Regions from separate parts of the Lactobacillus panisapium genome, predicted to be linked through region 1. Evidence: a T-box and tRNA genes for the amino acid it is inferred to sense, from the RefSeq annotation. Region 1 holds a T-box; the other holds one or more tRNA genes.
What was found. The T-box of region 1 lies ahead of leuS (leucine--tRNA ligase). A T-box ahead of a tRNA ligase gene usually reads a tRNA of that ligase, here a tRNA-Leu.
Positions count from the first base shown of each region.

Region 2: it has a tRNA-Leu gene. The T-box ahead of leuS (leucine--tRNA ligase) is inferred to sense a tRNA for this amino acid. The anticodon was not compared.

Region 1 is NZ_CP048268.1:1,475,029-1,485,264, forward strand. It holds gene GYM71_RS07035 (hypothetical protein) at 1-208, opposite strand, end outside; gene GYM71_RS07040 (putative polysaccharide biosynthesis protein) at 351-1,994, opposite strand; gene leuS (leucine--tRNA ligase) at 2,089-4,503, opposite strand; T-box leader at 4,542-4,734, opposite strand; gene GYM71_RS07050 (phosphatase PAP2 family protein) at 4,763-5,431, shown strand; gene GYM71_RS07055 (NAD(P)H-dependent oxidoreductase) at 5,497-6,258, opposite strand; gene GYM71_RS07060 (MDR family MFS transporter) at 6,322-7,779, opposite strand; gene GYM71_RS07065 (MDR family MFS transporter) at 8,417-9,868, opposite strand; gene metK (methionine adenosyltransferase) at 9,887-10,236, opposite strand, start outside.
Region 2 is NZ_CP048268.1:616,295-630,828, reverse strand. It holds gene gatC (Asp-tRNA(Asn)/Glu-tRNA(Gln) amidotransferase subunit GatC) at 1-17, opposite strand, end outside; gene GYM71_RS03155 (CamS family sex pheromone protein) at 30-1,169, opposite strand; gene ligA (NAD-dependent DNA ligase LigA) at 1,184-3,196, opposite strand; gene pcrA (DNA helicase PcrA) at 3,244-5,487, opposite strand; gene GYM71_RS03140 (glycoside hydrolase family 73 protein) at 5,568-6,215, opposite strand; tRNA gene GYM71_RS03135 (tRNA-Leu) at 6,378-6,464, opposite strand; gene GYM71_RS03130 (MarR family winged helix-turn-helix transcriptional regulator) at 6,644-7,093, opposite strand; gene GYM71_RS03125 (SRPBCC family protein) at 7,086-7,511, opposite strand; gene GYM71_RS03120 (ABC transporter ATP-binding protein) at 7,701-9,452, opposite strand; gene GYM71_RS03115 (MarR family winged helix-turn-helix transcriptional regulator) at 9,529-10,221, opposite strand; gene GYM71_RS03110 (SprT family protein) at 10,338-10,796, opposite strand; gene GYM71_RS03105 (glycosyltransferase family 32 protein) at 10,796-11,494, opposite strand; gene GYM71_RS03100 (oligosaccharide flippase family protein) at 11,497-12,927, opposite strand; gene GYM71_RS03095 (CDP-glycerol glycerophosphotransferase family protein) at 12,938-14,080, opposite strand; gene GYM71_RS03090 (CPBP family intramembrane glutamic endopeptidase) at 14,227-14,534, shown strand, end outside.

The sequences.
Region 1 (10,236 bases):
GAGTGTCTTTTTTTAAATGTAATAAATATGACCTAGTCTTCTTATCTGCTGCAACTTGGCGCATCCTCTTAGTATCATGACTTTGCAGCATTTGGTTAACCTCAAATTTTGCCGAAAGCGGAACCCACGAGTTTTGGTAAAAAAACCAGTAGAAGAAAGCACCAAAAATAAAAATAAAGATAAAAATTCCTTTTTTTCTGATATTCATGATTTTTTCTTTTTCCATCAATTAAAACAGTATTTGTTAAATATTATTGCAGTAGTTAACTGATCTGTTAATTGAACCACCTTAAACTTAGTAAAAAATAAAAAAGCATTGAGTAATATTCACTCAATGCTAATTATTAATTTTATGCTTTTATATGCAGCTTGGCCAAAAGCGGCACAATTTTATCGCCTAAGATCTTCTGCGCTAAGTTCGATTTAATCGCCGCAGCGGCGTAGAAGATTCCCCCAACTAGCACTGCAACAACGACAATAATTGGAGCTTGAAGGCGACTAGCAGGACTCAAGAAGAGCTCAAGCACTTTTTCAACGCCAAGAACAATCAGGAACATAATCAGCGAAAAACCAGTAATTCCAATAAAACGCCTGCTTGTGCGTCCTTGGTTGAAATCATAGACTACTTCTAGGTGTTTAAGAGCCAAAAAGATAATCACAAACATCCCTAAATTAGTGGCTACAAGTGGTCCAAACACTTTAAATACGTAAATCATCGGATATTGCACAATCAGTTTAATGATTAGACCTAACACTAGATACTTAATTGCCAGACCATTTTCTGATAATCCCTGCAAAATTGCCATTAATACCGTAAACATCCCCAATGTAATCGAGGTAAAGGCAGACAAATACAGAATATTAGAACCCAACTGATCAAAACCATAAAAAATGGTGTAAATTGGCGTAGCAATGGCTGCCATACCAAACGCAGCCGGAATCATTACAAACAAAAACAAATCTAGTGTGTTGCCGATCTGTTTAGAAATCCCGGCAAAATCATGCTTAGCATGTGCAGCAGATAATAATGGTATCGCAGTTACCGCCATTGCACTAGCCAAAGAAACAATAATCATGATTAGCTTATTAGCGTTCAACGCAAATAACGCATACCACGTTTCAATCGTGTTGTAACTAGCCTTGACCACACTAGCAATCATTGGGTGGAAAGTATATTGATCCACTAGGTAAAATAATTGAATTCCCGCATCAATAATAATAAACGGAATTGCTTGCTCAATTATCTCTTTAAATAAGGCTGCTGTCGAAACCTGAATTTCGTTTTCGGAATTTTCAACTAGGTAATTTAATTTTTTTCTTCTGGAAAGCAAGAACCAGCATAAAATCAAAATACCAAAAATTGCACCAATAGCAGCGGCGAAGTTGGATTGAACAACTGCATCAACAAAATTACCGTGCTGCACTTGCATAATTACGTAAGCAGTTAAAAGCATCCAAGCAACCCGGGCAAATTGCTCAACAAACTGCGACATTGCCGACGGCATCATATCAGCGTATCCCTGAAAATAACCCCGCATAATGCTTAACACGGGAATGAGCAGGATAGCATAAGACAAACTGCGCATTACCGCAACTTGGCGTGGATCGCTACGAGACCCATTCGAAGCTAAAAATGGTGAAGCAAAATACATAATCGCAGCTGATGCAACACCCAAAACAATCATCAAGACAAGACCACGGTGAAACAATTTGCGCCCTACACCATATTCATTTAGGGCATTATACTTAGCCACTTGTTTGGCCACTGCTCCCGGGATTCCTGCTGTCGAAATTAAGATAAAAATACTATAAATGTTATAACTACGCGCAGTTAAAGCATTAGCGATATTACCATAAGGTGACATCCAGATAAACCACGGAATAATGTAAAGTGCACCTAAAATACGTGAGGTAATTGAGCCAAAAGTCATCCACGCGCTACCCTTAATAAAGGTATCTTGCGTATTTTGTTCTTTTAAATTATTTTCTTTCATCAATTTTCCCTAAATTCGTGTACTAACTATTTTATTTTGAATGAAAAACGACAATTAACAATCAATATACTTATCACTTTAGGAAAAATTAACTTTATTTAGCAACAATATTGACAATTTTATTTGGCACCACAATTACCTTTTTGATTTCCTTACCAGTCAAGAATTTTTGGACATGTTCAAGTTCTAAGGCTTGTTTTTGCAAATCCTCTTGGCTTGAATCCTTGCCAGCTGTGAAATTACCGCGCAATTTACCATTAACTTGAACCATAATATCAACTGTTGATTCAACAAGCTTAGCAGGATCATATGTTGGCCATTTAGCAAAAGTAACAGATTCGTTATGACCAAAGATTTGCCAAATCTCTTCCATCATGTGTGGTGCAATTGGTGCAATCATCGTAATAAAGCCTTCAGCATATTCCCGCGGAATAGTTTTAGCCTTTTGAGCAGCGTTGATGAAGACCATTAACTGTGAGATGGCGGTATTGAAATGCAAATCATTAAAGTCTTCTGTGACCTTCTTGACAGTTTCATTGTAGATTTTATCCAAAGTACCATCATTTTCGGCCACAATATTTTCTTGTGGAATTGCCTGTAAGTCAAGATCGTTAACAAACAAACGCCAGATTCGGTCAAGAAACTTCTTGGTTGAAGCTGGGCCATTGTCATCCCAATCAATTGAAGCATCAAGTGGTCCCATGAACATCTCATACATTCTTAGACTGTCAGCACCATATTCGTCAATCACATCATCAGGATTAACGACATTCCCCTTTGACTTAGACATCTTGTCATGGTCTTTAAGAATTAGTCCTTGATTGTATAAGCGTTGGAATGGCTCTTCATTTGGTACCACGCCAAGATCGTATAACACCATATTCCAAAATCTAGCATAAAGAAGGTGTCTAACGGCGTGTTCTGCCCCACCAATGTATAAGTCAACTGGCGTCCACTTCTTTAACAATTCGTAATCTGCTAATTTGTTATCATTATGCGGATCAATATAGCGTAAGAAGTACCAAGAAGAACCAGCCCAGTTAGGCATTGTGTTCGTTTCCCGCTTACCTTTGCGACCATTTTGATCAACAACATTAACCCAATCCTTCAAGTTAACTAACGGACTTTCAGGTGTACCTGATGGCTTAATATCAGTTGCATGTGGCAATACAAGTGGCAGTTCATCTTCGGGAACAAGAGTAGTTTCGCCGTCTTCCCAGTGAATAACCGGGATAGGCTCGCCCCAATAACGTTGCCGGCTAAATTCCCAGTCGCGCAACTTGTAGTTAACCTTTTGCTTACCAGCATTGTGTTCTTCAAGCCACGAAACCATTTTTTCTTTTGCATCTGCCACATTCAGGCCATTTAAGAAGTCTGAATCAATGTGTGGTCCCTCACCAGTGAAGGCCTCTTTATTAATGTCGCCGCCTTTAATAACCGCCTTAATTGGCAAATGGAATTTTTGAGCAAACTCATAATCACGTGTATCGTGAGCGGGAACTGCCATAACAGCGCCTGTTCCGTAACTTGCCAGAACGTAGTCAGCAATCCAGATTGGAATTTCCTCATTATTGACCGGATTGATAGCGTAAGCACCGGTAAATACACCAGTCTTATTTTTATTTAAATCGGTTCTTTCCAAATCTGATTTAGATTCAATTTGCTTAATATAAGCATCAACATCAGCCTGGTGACCAGCAGTAGTAATTTTTTGGACCAACTTATTTTCTGGGGCTAAAACCGCATAGGTAGCACCAAAAAGCGTATCAGGTCTAGTACTGAACACATCAAATGTTTGATCAGAATCCTTAATCTTGAATGTAATTTGAGCCCCAACTGAACGACCAATCCAGTTACGTTGCATTTCTTTAATATTTTCTGGCCAATCAAGATTATCAAGACCAGCAAGAAGACGGTCGGCATATTTAGTTATCCGAAGCATCCATTGTTTCATGTTCCGGCGATAAATTGGGTAGCCACCACGTTCGGTTTTACCATCAACGATATCTTCGTTAGCAACAACAGTTCCTAAATCTGGTGACCAGTTAACCGGAACTTCTGCTTCATAAGCAAGACCGTGCTTATACATTTGCTCAAATGTCCACTGCGTCCATTTGTAATATTTTGGATCACTTGTTGAGATTTCTCGGTTCCAGTCATAAGAAAAGCCTAACTTATTTAATTGTCTCTTAAAGTTAGCAATATTGTCCCTAGTTACGACAGCTGGGTCTTGACCAGTCTGCAATGCATATTGCTCAGTTGGTAAACCAAAAGCATCCCAGCCCATTGGATGCAGCACATTGTAACCCTCACTACGCTTCATACGCGCAATAATATCGGTTGCCGTATATCCTTCTGGGTGCCCTACGTGCAATCCCTTACCAGATGGGAATGGAAACATATCTAAAACATAATAATTTTTCTTTTGCGGATCACTACCCGTTTTAAATGTTTGATTTTTTTCCCAATAATCTTGCCATTTTTGCTCAACTACTTTGTGATTGTACATAAACATTTCCCTCATAAAAAAAGTCCTATGAAATAAACTCATAGGACGAATAATCGCGGTACCACCTAAGTTTCACGTAAATTAACGTGACCCTCACAAGCCCCTTAACGCGGATAGCAAACGAAAGATTTAACCTAGGCTCAGTTCACAATATATTTTTCAAGTCTTGCACCAACCGACTCTTCTCTATAGAAAAATAAAATTGCTACTAGTTCCTAACCTTTATTTTTTGATCAATAATGATTATAATTTACCACAAATGCTAAAAAAAACAAGGGGAGAAAGATATTTGAACACTACAGATCATTCGAAAAAAGATACAATCATACCCGCGACCATATTTCTACTTATCTACGCGGCTTGGGCAATTCTGGTTTCCTCTGGCAACCAATTTATCCATCAGTTTGATAAATCGTTAATTGGTTTAATTTGTAATAACAACCCTGCTATCATCAAATTCGCAACCACTTTTACCAACTTGGGCAATACTAGCGTTATTATGGTTGCGACCATTATTCTGGTAATTGTTTTAGGCGTTTTTCGCAAATACGCTTTCGCGGTTTTTACAGCGGGAACAATGATTGCAGCTAATGGTTACAATTGGATCATTAAACATGCGATTGGTCGGCAGCGACCAATGGTGCACCACCTTGTTGAAGCGCATGGTTACAGTTTTCCTTCAGGACACTCCGTGGGAAGTGCCACACTTTTTGGCATTCTGATCATTTTAACCATCTTGCTAGTTAAGAAGAAAGGACTTAAAATCATTCTGTGTATCATTTGGCTATGTTTTCCCATACTGATTGGCTACACGAGAATCTTTGACCATGTTCACTATCCATCCGATGTTGTCGGTGGCTTTTTAGAGGGTATCTCCTTCTTACTAATTGGGTACTCATTTTTATACCATTACTATTTAGATAAATGAAGATTAAGTCGTTTTAAATAAACGGCTTTTTTATTTGCTCTTTTTCTTGAAAGCAGCTCAGAACATTATTTGATAACGCTAAGCAAATCTCGCTGCAGGTGTTCTTGTAAAACCGCGTGAAGTTTAACCAATTGGTCTTGATAGTCCGAACTGAAATTTCGTGGGCTTTGATCATTTACAAACCGACCGGCGTTTGTCATTCCCCAAAATTGAGCGGTATCGTCATCAAAAACTTTAAATGCATTCATGTATTTATCCCAGACTTGATCGTTTTGACCAATGCCATCACCAACATAGCCTTGGCCGCCACCAAGGTAGCCGCAGTTCATAATGGTGTACAGATATTTCCCGCTAAGTAACCCGATTAAACCATTTTTACCTGCTTCATAGGCAAATCCGGCAGCAAAAACTTTTTCAATATAGCCCTTAACGATACTTACAGGAGCATCATGCCAATTAGGATAAGCAAAAAGAATCACATCTGCCTTTTTTACAAACGACTGCTCTTGAGCAAGGTAAGCCGGTGCTTCACCTAGGCCATCTTTGACATAGTAAAATTCTTCTTGGTGTAAAACGGGATCATAATTAAGATCATAGAGATCGCGTAATTCAACTGCCCAATCATTTTCCTCTAAATAGCGCATAGCGGTATAAACCAAATCATAAGTTAAACTATATTTTCTTGGTTCTCCGACAATAAACAAGGCCTTTTTCTGATTAGGTTTAGCGTTAAAACCGTGTGGTGTATATGGCTGCTGCAATTCTTGCGGTACCACTGTCCCAGAAGTTCTTATTTCTCCGTTTAAAATTTTTTGAGCTAATTCCATTTAATTATTTCTCCTCTACTAGTTTTACCTTAACGGCAAATTTTTTAGTTTTAATGATAATTTTTATGCCTGCTGTTTGTTCTTACTTTGATAGATACTATTAAAAAGCAAGGCAAGAACAATTGCCACTAGTGAAGCCACAAATACTCCCTTTAAAGCACTGAACAATACCTGACGCAGCTGCGGAACCAAATTGGCTGCTAGCTCCTTGGCTTTAGCCGATGAAACAATTTTGTTCATCATTGCCTGATTTAATTGTGGGTTCTTGGCTAACTGTTTAGCAACCACCGTGTTAAAGGTAATACCAAAGATTGACATCATCATTGTTTGTCCTAAAAAGCGCATCAAAGTATTAAACGATGTGGCGACGCCCACATTACTTGGTTCAACTAAAACTTGCGCCTGTACTTGGGAAGCAGGAATTACGACACCAAAGGCAACGCCATTAATCCCAGCAATAACGTAATAAGTCCAGACGGGCGTAGTAATCGGTAAGATTAAGAGTACGCAATCTACTATTAAGATAATTGTTAATACCCCATAGAAAGTCTTCCGAACACCCCAACGTTTGAGCAGTCTGCCTACCAAAAATGAGCCAACAACCCAAAGAAGTGAACAAGGAGTTACCGCAAAGCCTGCTACCGTGGCACTGACACCTTTAACTCCCTGCATCCAAGTCGGAAGATAGAATTCAAAGCCGGCAACAACACCACCAATTAATAATGTTGTCATGTTCATAGCCAGAAATTGGCGCTTTTTAAGCATTGTTATGGGCATTATTGGGTCTTCGGCACGTTTTTCTTCCCGGTAAAAAAGTATGGCACAGACAAGCACCACTGTAAATAAGACAAGGAGATACACTGGCTTAAGTGTGCCCAGCTGCTGCAATAAAAACATTAAACTCAGAAGCAAAATCATTAACCAGAAAGTGCCTTTAAGATCCAGTTTGACCTTTGTTTTAGCTCGTGATTCATTCATAAAGATGATTACCAAAATTAAGGCAAGAAGACCAATGGGTACGTTGATGTAAAAGACCCAGTGCCAGGATAATTTTTGGATAACAAAGCCGCCTAAAAGCGGCGCAATAATGGATGCTACTAGCCAAAAGCCGGAATTGAGTCCTAACATTTTAGCTCGTCTTTCTGGTTCATACATGTCAGCTAGGATAGTCATCGCAACAGGCTGAACAGCACCGGAGCCCAAGCCTTGAATAACTCGAAATAAAATTAACTGAACCATGTTATGGGCTAAGCCACAAAGAGCTGAGCCAACTATAAAAAGCGTTATTCCAAATAGAAAAATTGGTTTACGTCCAACACTGTCTGCCAATTTGCCAAAAATGGGTGTTGATACGGTTGTCATGAACACAAAGATGGCAACAACCCAATTCATAATTTTTAAACCATTTAGACTTGAAACAATTGTGGGCATTGCTGTTGAGACAATTGTTCCTTCGATAGCAGTCATAAAGGTGGTCAAAAATACGGCAAGCGTTATGACCATTACATTAACTTTTTTCAAAATTCTTCCTCCTTAATCTCAATTTGTTGCTTAAAAATTGCCGATTTCAACTTAGTCTCCCGACTTTAAGTCAAAAAGCTGGCATGATTATCTGCTTATTTACTCCCACTTATTAGCATACTAATCAGACCATTTCTATATTATTAATTGTCACCCCCTCTTTATTAGCTAATTCAAACCATAATTCATTCTCATCAATTATCATTTTTTATCACGTAAATATATCACAAAATATTACTATGATAAACACATTTTAATATTGCCATTAGGTCAATTAAAAATTACTAGTAGAAGCTTTTTTGATAACTAATTGACTATTGCGAGCTATGTAGCAGTAATAAATTAATAAAAAACATATTTATAATCTTGAATTTATAAAACTTAGAAATCGCTTTCTTTAAATGCTATACACTTACCAGTTTTTCTGCTAATTTTTAGCCATATCAGATTATTTGTTAACGCCTATTTTTCTTATTATTAATCACTCTTTTAATGCTGGCTTTTTGTTTATTAATTATGTATTAATTCTTACTTTGTATCTATCAAAACAATACGTACAGTTAATTTTTTGTAAAACAAAAAGGGAATCGAAATTCGATTCCCCAAAATTGTTAATCTTCAGTTTTAATACTTTAGGTTAATTTACTTGTTTCTTTTTATAAATGCAGTTGAAAATAATTGATAGGACAATTGCTACAAGTGATACGGTATAGACTCCCTTAAGAGCACTAAACAGTACTTGACGCAATTGAGGAATCAAATTAGCTGCTAATTCTTTTGCTTTTTCTGCCGAAACTATTTTGTTCATCATTGATTGTGTTAGGTTTGGGTGTTTTGCTAGTTGACTGGCAACGATTGTATTAAAAGTAATACCATAAATCGATACCATCATCGTTTGTCCTAAATAACGCATTAACGTGTTAAATGAGGTTGCCACCCCAACATTATTTTGATCAACCAATACTTGTGAGCGAACTTGCGCAGCGGTCATAACAGAACCAAAGGCGAACCCATTCATTGTGGCAATAATACAGAATACCCAAAATGGCGTATGTACCGGTACGATTAAGAGCATGCAATCAGCAAGCAGCAGCAGCGTCAACATGCCGAAGAATGTTTTGCGCACGCCCCATCTACTGAGCATCCCGCCAATCAAAAATGAACCGATCACCCACATCACTGAACTTGGTGTAACCGCAAAACCAGCAATTGTAGCAGACGTCCCTTTAATCCCCTGCATCCAAGTTGGAATATAGAATTCGAAACCAATCACAACGCCTGAAATAAACAGCGTAATCATGTTCACTGCCAAGAATTCTCTACCTTTAAGCATCGTCAAAGGCATTATTGGATCTTCAGCCCGCTTTTCTTCATGGTAGAACATCATTGCACTAAGAATAATTAAAGCTGCCAAAGCCAGTAAAATAATTGGGCTAAGTGAACTTAATTCTTGCAAGGTAAACATTAAAGTTAGTAGTAAAACTACTAGCCAAAATGTTCCCTTAACATCCAACTTGGTCTTCTTTTTCGCTTTTGGTTCACTTAAGAACACAACAACGAGTAAAAAGGCAATTAAACCAATTGGAACGTTAATGTAAAAGACCCAGTGCCATGAAAGGTTTTGGACAATAAAACCACCGAGTAATGGTGCGATCACCGATGCCACTCCCCAAAATCCGGAATTGAGTCCTAACATCTTAGTCCGTTTTTCCAAAGTATACATGTCGGCAATGATTGTCATTGCAACAGGCTGAACAGCACCAGAGCCTAGACCCTGAATCACCCGAAATAGAATTAGTTCTAGCATGTTATTGGCCTGTCCGCAAAGTGCAGAACCAATGACAAAAAGAGCAATCCCAAAAAGAAAGATCGGCTTACGGCCTATGCTATCAGCTAATTTGCCGTACAAAGGAGTGGAAACAGCTGTCATAAACAAAAAGATTGAGACAACCCAATTCATAATTTCTAATCCGTTCAGATCAGAAACAATAGTCGGCATTGCAGTTGAAACGATTGTACCCTCAATGGCGGTCATAAACGTTGTCATAAAAATTGCAAGCGTAACTATTGGTACATTAGTCTTTTTCAAAATTACTGCTCCTTCAATTTACTTATTTTCCTTAACAAAATCCAAAAGTGCTTGAATTTTATCGGTTTTCTCCCATGGTAAATCGATATCAGTACGACCAAAATGACCATATGCAGCCGTTTGCTCATAAATTGGGCGTCTTAAATCTAGCATTTTAATTATGCCGGCAGGACGCAAATCAAAGACACTTCTAACCGCCTTAGTCAGCAATTCATCACTTACTTTGCCAGTATTTGCAGTATCAATCATGACAGATACAGGGTGAGCTACCCCAATAGCGTAAGCTAATTGGACTTCACACCGCTTAGCTAAACCAGCTGCAACAATGTTTTTAGCAACATAACGAGCAGCATAGCTGGCACTACGGT
Region 2 (14,534 bases), 860 kb from region 1:
TCTTCTGTGATTTCCACGCATATACCTCCCTATTCACCGCCATAAATATGGACTTGATAACTACTATCTTCTGTTTCCTTGGCAACCAACGCTTGAATATCGTTTACCGAACCAATTTTTATTTCAATCGGCACATCACTAGCTAAATATTTCTTCGCAGTTGACAAAACAAGCCTAGTAAAGCTTTGAATTTGCTCATAGCCGTAAAACTGTGTTGTAATCGAGATATTTTCTTGTGCTAGTTTGCCATTTTCATAGCGCAGCGTAGCAGTAACGCCACTAATATTAGGGAAATAATTTTGAATTGATTCCTTAAAACTGTTGAAGCTTGAAGCGTTACTACTGTTGATTGCTTTTTTATTACCAATAGTTGGCAATACCTCTGTTTGGGTGTTAATAGTTTTCCATTTAGTTATTTTACTACTATTAGCAGCCGCTGTCCCGCTCAAAAAGTAACTTCCGCTAACTAACGAATCTTTACTTTCTTTAGCAAAAAGGCCAACCGTAATCGGAATATTCTTTAACGCTTTTTTCTTCCGTAATCGCGCCACTATTTGTTCAGCAGTCTGCTGGCCATATTTTTTTTGGGCTGAACGCGGAATTGTCATTTGATATTCTGGCCCACCCTTTTTCTTTTGATAATAATCAATCGAATTAATGGCTAAGCCAATACTCATCCCGCCTATGCGATAATTTGACCCCGAGCCAGTTAAAAAGTCCTGCTCCATGATTTCTTCCAAATAATACGGATTGTACTTTTTCTTCGTTCCTAATTCGGGATTAAGTCCTAAAGGATTAGATTTTGATTTTCGACCTAACCAGTCATTGGCAACCGTTGATGTAATGTATTGCCCTTCTTGAAAAACAAATGAGTTAGTTGAAAATGCCTCTTTAGAAATTTGAATAAGCCCACGTTCAAGTTCACGCGTGTCAACCGAATTATCATTATCGGTTGCTGTTAAACCAGCGATCGGACTAGTAACATAGTGACCATTTTTTAATAAAACCGTATAACCGTTATTACCGGTTTCTGTAGTCTGATAAGTTTTAGTACTTGAACTAGATGACGTTTTAGCATTATTAGCCAGATTGGAATTTTTTAAATTACCACAAGCTGTTAAACTAACTGCTGCTCCTAAAATTGCGATTATCTGCAGATATTTTTTCACTTTACTTGTTTCCTTTATTTAACCTGAGCAATTGCTTCTTCCTCAGTCAATAACGGCACACCAAGCTTTTGCGCCTTAGTGTATTTTGAACCAGCATCTTTACCATAAATGACATAGTCAGTTTTACCAGAAACAGACCCGGTTACCTTAGCACCCAGTGCTTGCAACTTTTGGGTAAATTCACTACGAGTAAAGTGGGAAAGCGTTCCGGTTAAAACTACCGTCTTATTTTTGAAATAATTATCAGGAATTTCTTCTACTTGTTCCTCGGTTTCACCCAAGTAATCCATATTAAGACCACTAGCCTGCAGTTTTTTGACTAGTTCGACCACTTCATCTTGCGCAAAATAAGTCGTCAATGCTTCTGCAATTGTCATGCCTATTGTATCGATTGCAGCTACTTCTTGCACGTCCGCTTCCATAATCTTTGTCATATTTTTAAACTTTTGGGAAATTAAACGCGCAGCTTTAGCACCAACATGATCAATTCCAAGACCGGTTAACAGTAATTCAACCGAATTTCTCTTCGAATTGTTGATTGCAGTCAATAAATTATTAATTGACTTATCCTTAAAATGATCAAGCTTAGCTAAATCGCTGGCTTGTAAATGGTATAAGTCAGCTACGTTGTGAACTAAATCGTTTGTAATTAATTGCCGAACAATTTTCGGCCCTAGACCATCGATATTCATTGCTGGCCGCGAAGCAAAGTGGGTAATGCCCTCTTCAATCTGAGCAGGACATGAAGGATTAACACACCGCAATGCAACTTCATCTTTTAAGTGAATTAATTTTTCACCACATGAAGGACATTCTGTTGGAATCGGATAAGGTTCACTATCCTTAGGGCGTTTGGCCATGACCACTTCTGAAATTTCTGGAATAATATCGCCAGCTTTATGCAGCATCACGGTATCACCAATCCGGACGTCTTTTTGCTTGAGCAAATCGGCGTTATGCAAAACAGCGTGTGAGACGGTTGTCCCAGCCAGCTGTACTGGATCCATGATTGCGGTTGGCGTTACAACACCGGTACGGCCAACCGTCCATTTAATCTCGTGAACAACTGTTGCTTGCTCTTCTGGTGGAAACTTATAGGCGATTTCCCACCGCGGAATTTTAACCGTATTGCCCAGTTCGTTTTGCAAATTCAAGTCATCGACCTTAAGTACAATGCCATCAATGCCGTATTGCAGTGAATCACGTTTAGCGGTGTATTCATCAATAAACGCAAAGATTTCATCCATCTTAGCCAGTCGTTTACCTGTTTGATTAGTGTGGAAACCTAAACTTGTCATCTTCTCAATTGCTTGATGCTGACTCTTGATTTCCTCAGGAGGATTAACCCAAGTATAAATGAAAGTACTTAAATTACGATGCTTGGTAATACTAGCATCTAGCTGGCGCAATGATCCGGCAGCAGCATTCCGCGGATTAGCAAAAACGGTCTCACCCTTTTCATCACGTTCACTGTTTAACTTGGCAAAAGCTTCCTTACCCATATAACACTCGCCACGTACCTCCATGGTTAATTTTTCCGGCAAGGTTTGTGGAATATCTGAAATAAAGCGGGCATTCGGCGTTACGTCTTCACCGACTAAACCATTTCCACGCGTTGACGCCCGTGTAAGCTTGCCATCCGTATATTCCAAATTAATTGATAAACCGTCAATTTTTAGTTCGACGTTATAGGCAACTTCATGACCGATTTGCTTTTGCACCCGCTCATCAAAGGCACGCAGCTCCTCTTTGGAAAATACATCCCCCATTGAAAGCATTGGCACCTGGTGGGTAACCTTCGTTAATTCACTGTCAAGTTGACCACCAACACGTTGCGTAATTGAATCTTGCGTAACCAGTTGCGGAAATTGTTGTTCCAATTCAACTAACCGCTGATAGTTTTGGTCATAAACATTATCTTCAACTTCTGGCGCATCTTTTGAATAGTATGCATCAGCCCACTGATCGAGCTTATCTCTAAGCGAAGCGACTTCTTTTCTGGCTTCATCAAGAGTTAAATCTGCCATTTTGTTCCTCCTGATTAAAAAATATTATTTTGATCTTACCGATTTCATTATACCTTTTTAATTGGGGCAAATGCTGCTAGAAGGCGCTTGATTCCAATATTTGGAAAAGCGATATCAAGCTCCATGTCTTCACCAGTACCATTAACCTTGGCAACGACTCCGCGTCCCCAAGCCTTATGTTCAACTTGATCGCCAACATTCCAACCTTTTTTCTCAGCCCCCACAGCACCTGCAGGCTTGACCTTTGGAGTATAAACTTGCGCACGGGCACGCTCATCAACATTTGCAAACGGAGCCGTTTGAACTTGAAAATTGCTATCAGCCATACTTGGAGCAGCCGCATTTTCTGTTTCTAAATCAGCTAGGTCGATCTCATCCAAAAATCTTGATGGTGGATTGTTCTGCATTCTGCCATACATCATTCTAGAGTAAGCATTAGTTAGATATAATTTCCGCTTAGCACGGGTAATGCCGACATAAGCCAGTCTGCGTTCTTCTTCTAGCTGATCATCTTCTAAAAGTGCACGTGAAAGTGGGAACAGTCCGTCTTCCATTCCTACCAAGAAGACAACAGGAAATTCCAGTCCCTTAGCCGCATGAAGTGTCATTAATGCCACTTGATCATCATTGTTAGCCAGGTCATCCTGATCACTTAACAGCGAAACTTCAGCCAAAAAATCACTCAGTGCGTTTGACTCATCATCTTCTGGCTCATATTGATCATCGAAACGCTTAGTTACAGAAAGAAATTCATCCAAGTTTTCAAGTCTTGTTTCGGCTTCAATCGTTTTTTCAGCCTTTAGCGCATCAGTATAACCAAAATCCTGCAAAATCTTTTCCGTTAAGCCGGTCACACTGTGATCTTTAGCATACTCAATGGCATCACGCAGTTTTGCACCAAAATCACTTAATTTATTGGCTGCTCTGACGGTTAAGCCGGTCATTGTCAAGTGGCTAAATGCATCAAGAAGTGACAAATTATTGTCACGAGCAAAAGTCGTAAACTTTTCCACACTGACATTGCCGATACCTCTTTTTGGCGTATTAATAATCCGGTTAAAACTCATCGAATCACTGGGATTAGCCACTAATTTAAGATATGCCATAATATCCATAATTTCTTTGCGATCGTAGAATTTATGGCCGCCGACAATTTGGTAAGGAACATTAGACTTAACAAAGGCTTCTTCGACTGTTCGCGATTGAGCATTTGTCCGGTACAAAACAGCAAAATCGTGGTAAGAGCGATTATGATCATTAACCTCTTCTTGAATCTTTGAAATGATGAAATGCGCCTCATCGTCACCACTTTGGGCACGGTAATAAGTAACCTTATCCCCGTCTCCCTGGTCTGTCCATAATTTCTTGGCTTTTCGGTTATGATTGTTCTCAATCACGGCATTAGCGGCTGAAAGAATATGACCAGTTGAGCGGTAATTTTGCTCTAGCTTAACTGTTTGGACGCCAGCATCTTTGTAGTCATTTTCGAAGTTCATGATGTTTTCCATATTTGCTCCGCGCCAGCCATAAATGGACTGATCGGCATCACCGACAACGCAAATATTTTTATACTGGGCAGCTAATTCATGACAGAGTTCATACTGCGCCTGGTTAGTATCCTGATACTCATCCACAAGCAAATAGCGAAATTTATTTTGATAATAGTGTAAAACTGCCTGATCCGTTTTAAATAAAACTAAAGTCTGCATAATCAAATCATCAAAGTCCATAATCTGGTCATGCTTTAACCGCCTTTGGTATTCTCGATATACTTGTGCAGCAACCTTGTCAAACGGGGTCGAGCTACTAGCGGCAAAGGCATCAGGAGTTAATAAATCATTTTTAGCATTAGAAATAGCGGATAATACGCGTCGCGGTTCATACACCTTAGGATTGAGATTCTGCTCTTTTTCAATGTGCTTAATTAGTGTTAATTGTTCAGATGAATCAGCAATTGAGAAATTACTGCCATAACCGATTTTATCAGCATCACGCCGTAAAATTCGAACACAAAGAGCGTGAAAAGTCGACATCCAAATGTCATTTGCCTGCGGCCCGAGTAATTTTTGTTCCCGTTCGCGCATTTCAGTAGCAGCCTTATTAGTAAAAGTAATTGCCAAAATATTCCACGGCAGAACCTGCTTTTCTTCGACGAGATAGGCGATTCGCCTGGTTAAAACAGAGGTCTTGCCTGATCCCGCACCGGCAACAACCAATAATGGCCCCTCAGTAATCTGGACAGCTTTTTGCTGTTGCTCGTTTAATCCTGTTAAAATTGCTTCTTCGCTCATGCTAATTCCCTTCACAAACCAAATTTTGTAACTATATTATTGTACCAAAAAAGAAGGCATCTTTTAGGATAGATTGCCTTTTATTTATCAAACCGATCAAGATGATATTGTTCAATTAGTTTAATCAATTTATCAGCATAATTCGGATCAGTGGCGTACCCATCTTGAACAAGTGCGTGAGCCTGCTTGCGGTAATCTTTGGCGGTTAAAACGTGTTTATATTGTTGCTTATTCCAAGTGGTTCCCTTTTGAAAAAGCCTAGCATGTGCCCTAATTGATGCCTCGTAAGAATCATAAATTTGAAAGCGCGCCTTGACCACAATCCATTTGCCCTTAACGTACTCTTTCGTAGTTAAAACTGCTGAAGTATTAGGATTAGTGCCTTTTACACCAAACAAATTATTATATTTTTGCGACAGACTGCTTTGACCATAGTCACTTTCAAGACAAGCTTGCGCAATTGTAATACTCGGGAGAAGCTCAAACTCGCGGTCAACTTCTTTAGCAATCGGACCAATTTCCTTAATAAAAGCCTTATGCTGCCGAATAATTTTTTGTCTTGCCTCTTCACGTGCTAGCTGTTCCTGCCTGATTTGTTCTGACTGAATTGCTTGCCGGCGATAATATCTAAATGCCACAAATGCAATTATCAACACAAACAAAATAATAAACGTGCGAAGTATAATTACAAAATTAGACTGCTTTTTTCCCTTACGTCTTTTCGCCATGAAATTTACCCTTACTTCTTAATCATTATCTATAAGTATAAACTCTTCTTAGCTTAAGTCATGCAATGTAATTAATTTTTAAAATAAAAAAAGCACCTTAAAGTTAGTGGTGCCATAATTAAACTATACAAAAAATGGAGCCAAAGCTCCATTTATCTTTAGTGCGGGCAAGAAGACTCGAACTTCCACGATCTAAAAGCGATCACAAGATCCTTAGTCTTGCGCGTCTGCCAATTCCGCCATGCCCGCAACACATACAATACTATAACCCAAAATTAATTCTAGTACAAGAGCTTTTTAAAAATAAATTGCCTGAGCTTGCTCTTTACGACAAAAAAGCAAAGATGCTGGCATAAAACAAACACTTCCAATTAGTTGTCCTAATTTTCAGATTAATGCTTTATGTCTGCCCAATGCTTTTTACGCTATTATTGGTTGACTAATTTTTGCAAAATTTGATTTAACTCAGCCTGCTTGTCCCCTAGGACAGCAAAAAATTCCTGATCAATCTTTTCAATGATTGGCGTTGCCTCATTGACTTTTTCCATACCTGTGGCAGTCATCTTGATTGCCTTAGCTCGCGTATCTGTTAAAGAGACTTCCCGTTTGACTAAATTGTTTTTCTCGAGATTTTTTAAAATCGTTGAAACTGTCATAACATCAATCCCGCTTTGTCTTGAGAGCGCAACTTGATTAACTTCGACCTCATCTTGGCTAAGATATGCTAGAGATGCAAGTACAATGAACTGCGGGTGGGTAAGTTCAATTGCCTGAAGTGCATCCTTAATTTGCTTATGCCATTTGTTATAGACTTTAGCAAACGATAAACCTAAAGATGCAGCTGAATCATCACGATACTTTGATGAAAACTCAGTCATTCTTTCTTGCCGCCTTTTCTAATGCAAAAATGGACTCTGGTACATCTGCAAATATTTCTGCAACAAATTTTAAGTCCGCAGAATTAGTTTCTCTATTCTGCGGAACAAATTCAACCGAATGAGTGATGGTCGTCTTAGCACCTTTTTTCCCAATCTGATGAGTGAAATAGACATCTCCCATTCCCGGGATTGGTGTCCGATCTGTAAACTCCTCATTTGCAGTAACTGATTCTAAAACAAAATCCATTGCCGGCTGACCTTCTAATTTCATCTGGCCTTTAGTGCCTTGAATGAAGTCCCCGTCTAAAGTGACCTTTTCTAAATCTCCTTCCCAGGCAAACCAATTGTCGATATTGGCATAATATTGCCAAATATCTGCTGCGGTTAAGTCCGTTTCTTGTTCGTAACTAAATTTCATTTTTGTTCTCCTTATAATAAGTGCTTATATAATATTAGCACTTATTATTTTAGCTGTAAATCATATATCCTTTTTAGTAAAAAATTTTTGAGGCAAATAAAAAAACATCCAAGTTTAAAGCAACAATGGATGATTATTAGAAGTATAGTTAAATTTTTAAATCAAGAATGCCATTATCTGCCAGTAATGCTAGTCTACCATCTGTTCATTAACATAACGTGCATATAGCGGATGGGTTTTCATTAATTCGTGATGTGTACCGTGACCAGTTACTTGACCATGTTCAATAAAGTAAATTTGGTCAGCGTTAACAATCGTTGCGAGTCGGTGAGCAATGACTAAAGTGGTTCGGTTCACCATTAACTTATCTAATGCTTGTTGTACTTTACTTTCAGATTCAGAATCTAAACTAGCCGTTGCTTCATCAAGCATCAAAATTTTGGGATCGCGTAAAAAGGCACGTGCAATTGCCAGGCGCTGCTTTTGTCCGCCAGAAAGCTTAATTCCGCGTTCACCAATCTCAGTGTCCATTTGTTTAGGAAAATCTTTGACAAACTTGTCAGCATAAGCAAGCGCCAATCCGCGCCACAGTTCAGCATCAGATAAACTGCCAGGCAAGCCGTAAGTCAGATTATCACGAATCGTACCAGAAAAAATGGCACTATTTTGCGAAACATAGCCGATCTGCGAGCGCCAATTCTCCAAATCAATCTCAGCAATATTTTGCTCATCGATCATAATTTTGCCGCTATCAGGTTGGTAAAAACGTTCAATTAGGGCAAAAATGGTTGATTTCCCACCACCACTTGGGCCAGCAAAGGCGATTACCGAATTAGGCTTGGAGGTGAATGAAACCGATTCTAAAACTGGCTCCCCTGGTTCATAACTAAAACTTAAATTTTCAGCCGTTAACGTCTTATTAGCTAAATCCGTCTTCGGACTAGTTTTGTCCTTCTCTGGTTTAATTGCTAAAATCGTTTGAATCCGTTCAGTCGATCCCAGCGCTTTTTGAATTTGAGAAAAGAAAGTCGCAAAATTGGCCACTGGAGCAATTACATTAAATAAATAAAGTAGAAAAGCAACTAGGGATCCACTAGATAAACTGCCTTGGCCAACACGAATTAAGCCAAAAGCTAAGATGCCGGCAAAGGCGGCCATCATTAAAGTAGTCATGATTGGTTGCAAAATAGCTTCCACGCGGGCATCCACTACACCAATGTTAAATATTTTTTGAATCATTCGCTGCCCGTGCTTTTGTTCAAAATTTTCACCATTGCTGGCTTTAATTAGCCGCACTTCAGACAGCTTTTCACTAACGTCACCGTTAAATTCTGCCGTGGCGCTCTGCAATTTTCGTCCCAGCCTGGCCATGATTCGACCAACAGGTAATAAAACGAGTACCACAATTGGGACAATCGTGAACATCAATAAAGCCATCTGCCAATCCATCACAAACAGGATAATCAGCGAAAAGAAGAGTTGAATCGCCCCAGTAATAAAGTTGGGAAATTGCGAAGCAATTAAGTCTTTAATGACTCCCGTATCATTAACCAACCGCGAACTGCTTTCGCCAGCTTTATTTTCGTCAAAATAAGAAATTGGCAATGATAATAAGTGGTTCCATAACTTCTCTCTCAAACTCTTAACAACACTTTCACCGAAGTAGCGTAAAATGTAGCCGCCCAGAGTTCCTAACACCAGCTGAACAACGAAAATAACAATAATAATTACCATACTATGATAGTTAAACTTGTCCCATTTACTTGTATCAACTAGGTCACGAGTTAATAGTGGTAAAACTAGATTAGCCGCGCTAGTAACTAGACTAAAAGTTAAGCCCATAACAAACAGAGATTTCTTTAAGTCCAATTGATTTAATAAATGAAAGAAATCGCTTAGCTTAACTTGCTTAGTCTTACCTTTACGTGACTTGAACGCCATTAAAATACCGGCTTTCTAAATTTGTCTAAACAAAAAGTTTTTCATTAACTGAAAAACTTTTTTTACTTTATTCTAATTATATTTCTTCATCTTCATTATGCCAAAATTTTCGCCAAAAGTCGCGGTCATATTCCCATTTTTTATCAAAATCACAATATTTATGCTTAAAATCTGGTCGTTTGAAATCGCGGCAGTATTCATCATGGTAATGGTGCCGGTTATGCATTCGGTGACACATTTGGCGCATTTCTTCTTTAGAAAAGTCGTGGCTTTCAGCATACTTGTGCCACTTTGAATAAGCTTGCATCCGAAAAGTGGGATCAACAAACTTTTGTGCTTCGTGTTTAAAGTCATCATCCCAGCCATCAGCGATCTTCTCCAAGTAATGACTAAAATTGGTCTGTTCATCTTCACTTAATCCGGCAAAAAAGGCAGTGGTATCTTGCTTCTTTTTCAGTGCGTCTAGCTTATTAGCCTCTTCACGACCTTCTTCAGTCAAGTAGACCCGTTTTACTCGTTTGTCTTTTTCATCAGTTTCACGTCTAATGATCCCTTTAGCTTCCATCTTTTTTAACAATTCTGCCAGTGAACCAGGCTTTAAGGCTAAAATTTCTGCTAAATAGTTTTGTGTTAGACCATCTTCAAGCTTAAGTACCGCCAAAACCCGTTTTTGACCCGAAATCGGCAGTTTATTTTCAAACATGAAATAACGGCTTGCACGCATAATGAAATGTAATTGCTTCATTAAATTATCACTTGTTTGACTCATGATTAAATCTCCTTAATATTTATTTTTTGATTTTAGTTAGGTACCTAATGTTTATACTTGAATTATAGTTTGGTACCTAATCAATTGTCAAACAAAACTGATTAATTTTTATATCATTAATGCGGCGTCCCATCAAGTCTCAGCTTTCCGCCACACTTGCCGCAAGCATACCGGCGAACGTTAATCCGACGCACGCGGTGGTAAGTTTGACCGCATCTTTGACAGCGGTAAATGTAGTTAACTCTACGGCTACGTTTTAACCCGATATCAGGGGCATAACGACTGCCGCCCACCTTTGCTAATAACACCTTAAAGTCAGCATCACGGTGCCGATAACCTTTGCTAGCAAGATGCAAATGATAATGCACCAATTCGTGTTTAATGATGCCAATTAAGGCGTCTCGGTACTGCGGTGCTAAAAAATGAGCGTTAATTTCGAGGTGATGATCGGCTAAGTGGTAGCGTCCCCCTGTTGTTGTCATGCGGGAATTAATTTTGACATCATAACAAAAAGGCTTACCAAAATACTTCAGCGAAACCTCTTCCACCAGCTTTTGCAGTTCTTCTTGCGTCATTAGCGAAAAATCTTAGCGTAAAGTGCAGCTTCTTTTTGGGTCTTAATGCGCACTTTTAGAGCAGTTACTAATTTGCGTTTTAGTGGTTTAGCGCCTTCCATCCAAGTGCCGGTAAAAACATGAATGGTTTTTGACTTTGGCGATGGATTGCATAAAATACCGTCGGGATAAACATGAATTCCACTACTTAACACTTGCTCCTTATTATTCGGCTGCGCTTGATACTTGGTTTTTAAAATATCGGAAACTGAGACCGTATTAACTCCCGCCAATTGATCATTATGATCAAATGAAAAGTTACGGTCATCATAATAAGCCAACATATCCTTCAGCAGTGGATGATGCTTCTCTGCACCAAAAACGGCGGTAAACGGGTTAGCCGGATTTTCAAAACCAACGAAGGCACGATTATTAAGAAGGGATTCAAGGTTATCTAACACTAAGACGTCCGTATCCAAATAGATTCCGCCCATTTCGTACACAGCTTTGGCCCGAATGTAATCCGAAACAAACGCCCATTTTTTAGCCTTATAGGCCTGTTCAACGTACTTATTTTCATGAATATCAAAATTATCTTCGTTCCATTCGATAATCTGGTAGTCCTGCAAGTGCTTTTGCCACGTTTTCATGCACCGCTGAATATTTTTAGGTTTAGGATTACCCCCGACCCAAACATAATGAATAATTTTAGGAATCATTTCTATCCTCGTGTAAAAAATCGTTTTAGTAACATAATAATATCTTGGTTAAAATCAAGTTTCATCAAAAACATTAATCCTACATATAGAAGGAACATGATTATTGACTTTATTACCATATTGAAAAAGGCTGATGAAACTATTGGTGGCAAAATCATCCCCACTGCCAGGACAATAACGGAAATAAGTAGGTACTTGGGAATTTCTTTAAAGGAATACTTAAAGTCATAGCCGTCACGCACAATCCACAAGCGCAAAAGCAAAACAATAAATTCGGTTATTAAGATTGCCACCATCGCCCCGGTTGCACCATAAAGGCGGTCAAGAAAGTAACTCAAAATCACTTCAAGAAAGGCACCAATAATTACTGGTAATGCATAATCACGGTCGCGGTGATTGGCTAAGGCAAATTGGTTGGCAAAAACGCCACCGGTTGGAATCATGACAATTGTTAGTGCAAAAAAGAACATCAGTGGTGTCATTGGAATAAATTTATGACCAAAGAAAAATGGGACAAATTCTTTCGTATTTGCCATGATAATCACGGCAAACATCGTTCCCAGCATTACCGTTGCTTCAAGTGATTTTTTTAAAATAACTCGTTGTTCCTTTTTACCCTCACCAGCCATTTTGGGCATAATTACAAGTGAAATACTAGTCACAATTCCCAGTACCATATTCGAAATACGCTGTGAATTATCGTAATAGGCCACCTGAGTGGAATTTTGAAAAAGCCCTAAAATTGGCTTATCAAGCGACGTATAGATTTGGGTCGCAATTTGGGGAATAAGCAGTGTGATGATTGCTTTAATTGTTGTTTGGTACTTATAAAAGTGCTTAACTGGTCCACCGACATAGCGGTGAATATCAAACCAAAAAACAAATGAACCTAGCATTGTGGAAACTGACATGATTAACATGTATTTCCATAAATCCCCTGGTTGTTTAACCCATAATAAAATTAGCACAACTGAAACAAGCTTTACTGCCGTATTTTTTAAAACCACCCGGCCAAAGGCTGCCAACCCTTGGAAAAACCAGGAAATATCAACTTGTGCCGAGATTAAGTATGGCACCATCAATAATAGATAATTGCCGTATTTAAGATGACAAAAACTGGTGACAGCAACCACCAAAATAATCGTAACCAGACCAGCTAACGCTTGAAAATACCATAATCCCCAAAATGCATCCGTTAATTCTTGCTGATTACCGAAAGCGCGTGTTTGCGAAATGGTTCTCATCCCAATGTAAGAAACTGACAAAGTACAAAAAATCATCAGGAATTGCACAATATTGTTGACATTACTATAGATACCGTAAGTTTTTGGTCCCAAGATGCGGGACAGATACGGTACCGTAATTAACGGTACCAAAACGAGAAAAATTTGATAAACCGCATTATATAAAATATTTAAAAATGTTTTCTTCACAATTTTTCCTCTAATACTGATTTGCCATTAAGGTATAAATCGCCGCACACGCTGATTCATGTTGCAATTGATTAGTTAGGTGCAGCCAATATTGCCGTTTCTGTTGTTTTCGGTCAGGTGCACTAAGCCCAGCAAGCAAATCTGCTTGTGTTTTAACGCAAATACCAGGAACTACTTCTTCATAAGGACCAAGCAAAAGTCCCCGTTTTTGCTCATACTGCCTCAAATAATTAGTTACAAAAATAATTGGCTTGTCTAAAATTAAATAATCAAAATAAATTGATGAATAGTCAGTAATAAGCATATCGGTATTGCCCAAGAGCTCATATAAATCATAATCATGCGCAAATAAATAGTCATTATTAAGGTAAGCAATATTAGAATAGTGACTGGTCTGCATTCCTAAAAGCTGCATCTCGTACGGGTGTAGTTTAACAATTAAATATTGGTGCTTTGCCTTTAAAGACTCATTTAAAGACTCAGCATCAAAATCCGGCAAGGCAAAAAAGTTGCCGGCCTTAATCTGGGCCATGATTTGTTCATCTTCCATTTCATAGCGAAATGTCGGCATATAGATCGCAATTTGAGCTTGCTCATCTTGAACCTTAAATAAAGCGGTCAATAGCTGCGCCTTTGACAATGCAGGATGCTTTAATGCATCCAAGCGCGGAAAGCCCACTTTTTGGTATTTGGTAGTCTCAATGGCGCAGCAAGCACTCATAAGTGTTTCATACAAATCTGAGTTCGAACACACTACATCCGCATTTTTTTGCCAAAGTTTAGCATTGCGCATGTCGGTTTTGCGCTTAGTATTATTAGCCATAATTCCCATTCGCTTAAGTGGAATGCCATGCCAAAATTGAATGTTAACCTGCTTAGCGTGAATTTTAAATGGTTGATGCGTGGTTAAAATAAACTTGGCAGCTCCGATTTCGCGCCAAGTGGATAGCGGCAAGTGTGACGAGGGCCACGGCTCAACCACAGTGATTTCATATTCAGGATGATTTTTCTTCATATATTTAGCAAAAAGATAACCGTTTGATCCCGATCTGCCGGCCCCATTTAAAACTACTATTTTGTTTTCCCTAATTTTCGTAAATCGTGCACCAATTTTCATCAGGTACATGTAAATTCGAAATAACCAATTTTTCATACTTTAACTTCCCAATTCTTACTTAGTATAAGGGTACAGAAAAAGCTTGAGCAAACTCAAGCTTTTTTACTTTATTTTTTAGTTTTTTAACTATTTACACCGCTTTTGCCAGTAGACAGCGTTTACGCAATTGCATTCTAAAGTTGTTGATAATTGGCAGCTTTTTAATTGTTGGCATTACTGAAGAACTAGTTTTTCGTGGCTGGATTTTAAATGCATTATTAACCAAATTTAAAACATGGGTTGCTCTGTTAATCGATAGTATTTTATTTTTGGTTATTCATTTCCCAATCTGGTATCGAACCGGAACTTTTTTAAGCAACTTCGCTTCTGGGGCTGAATTTACGGTAATCATTCTGGGAATTTTGTTTGGTCTACTATTTATCAAAAGCAAAAATATTTTTGTGCCCATTATCTTTCATATGTTCTGGGATTTAATCTTAACCGTTTTCTT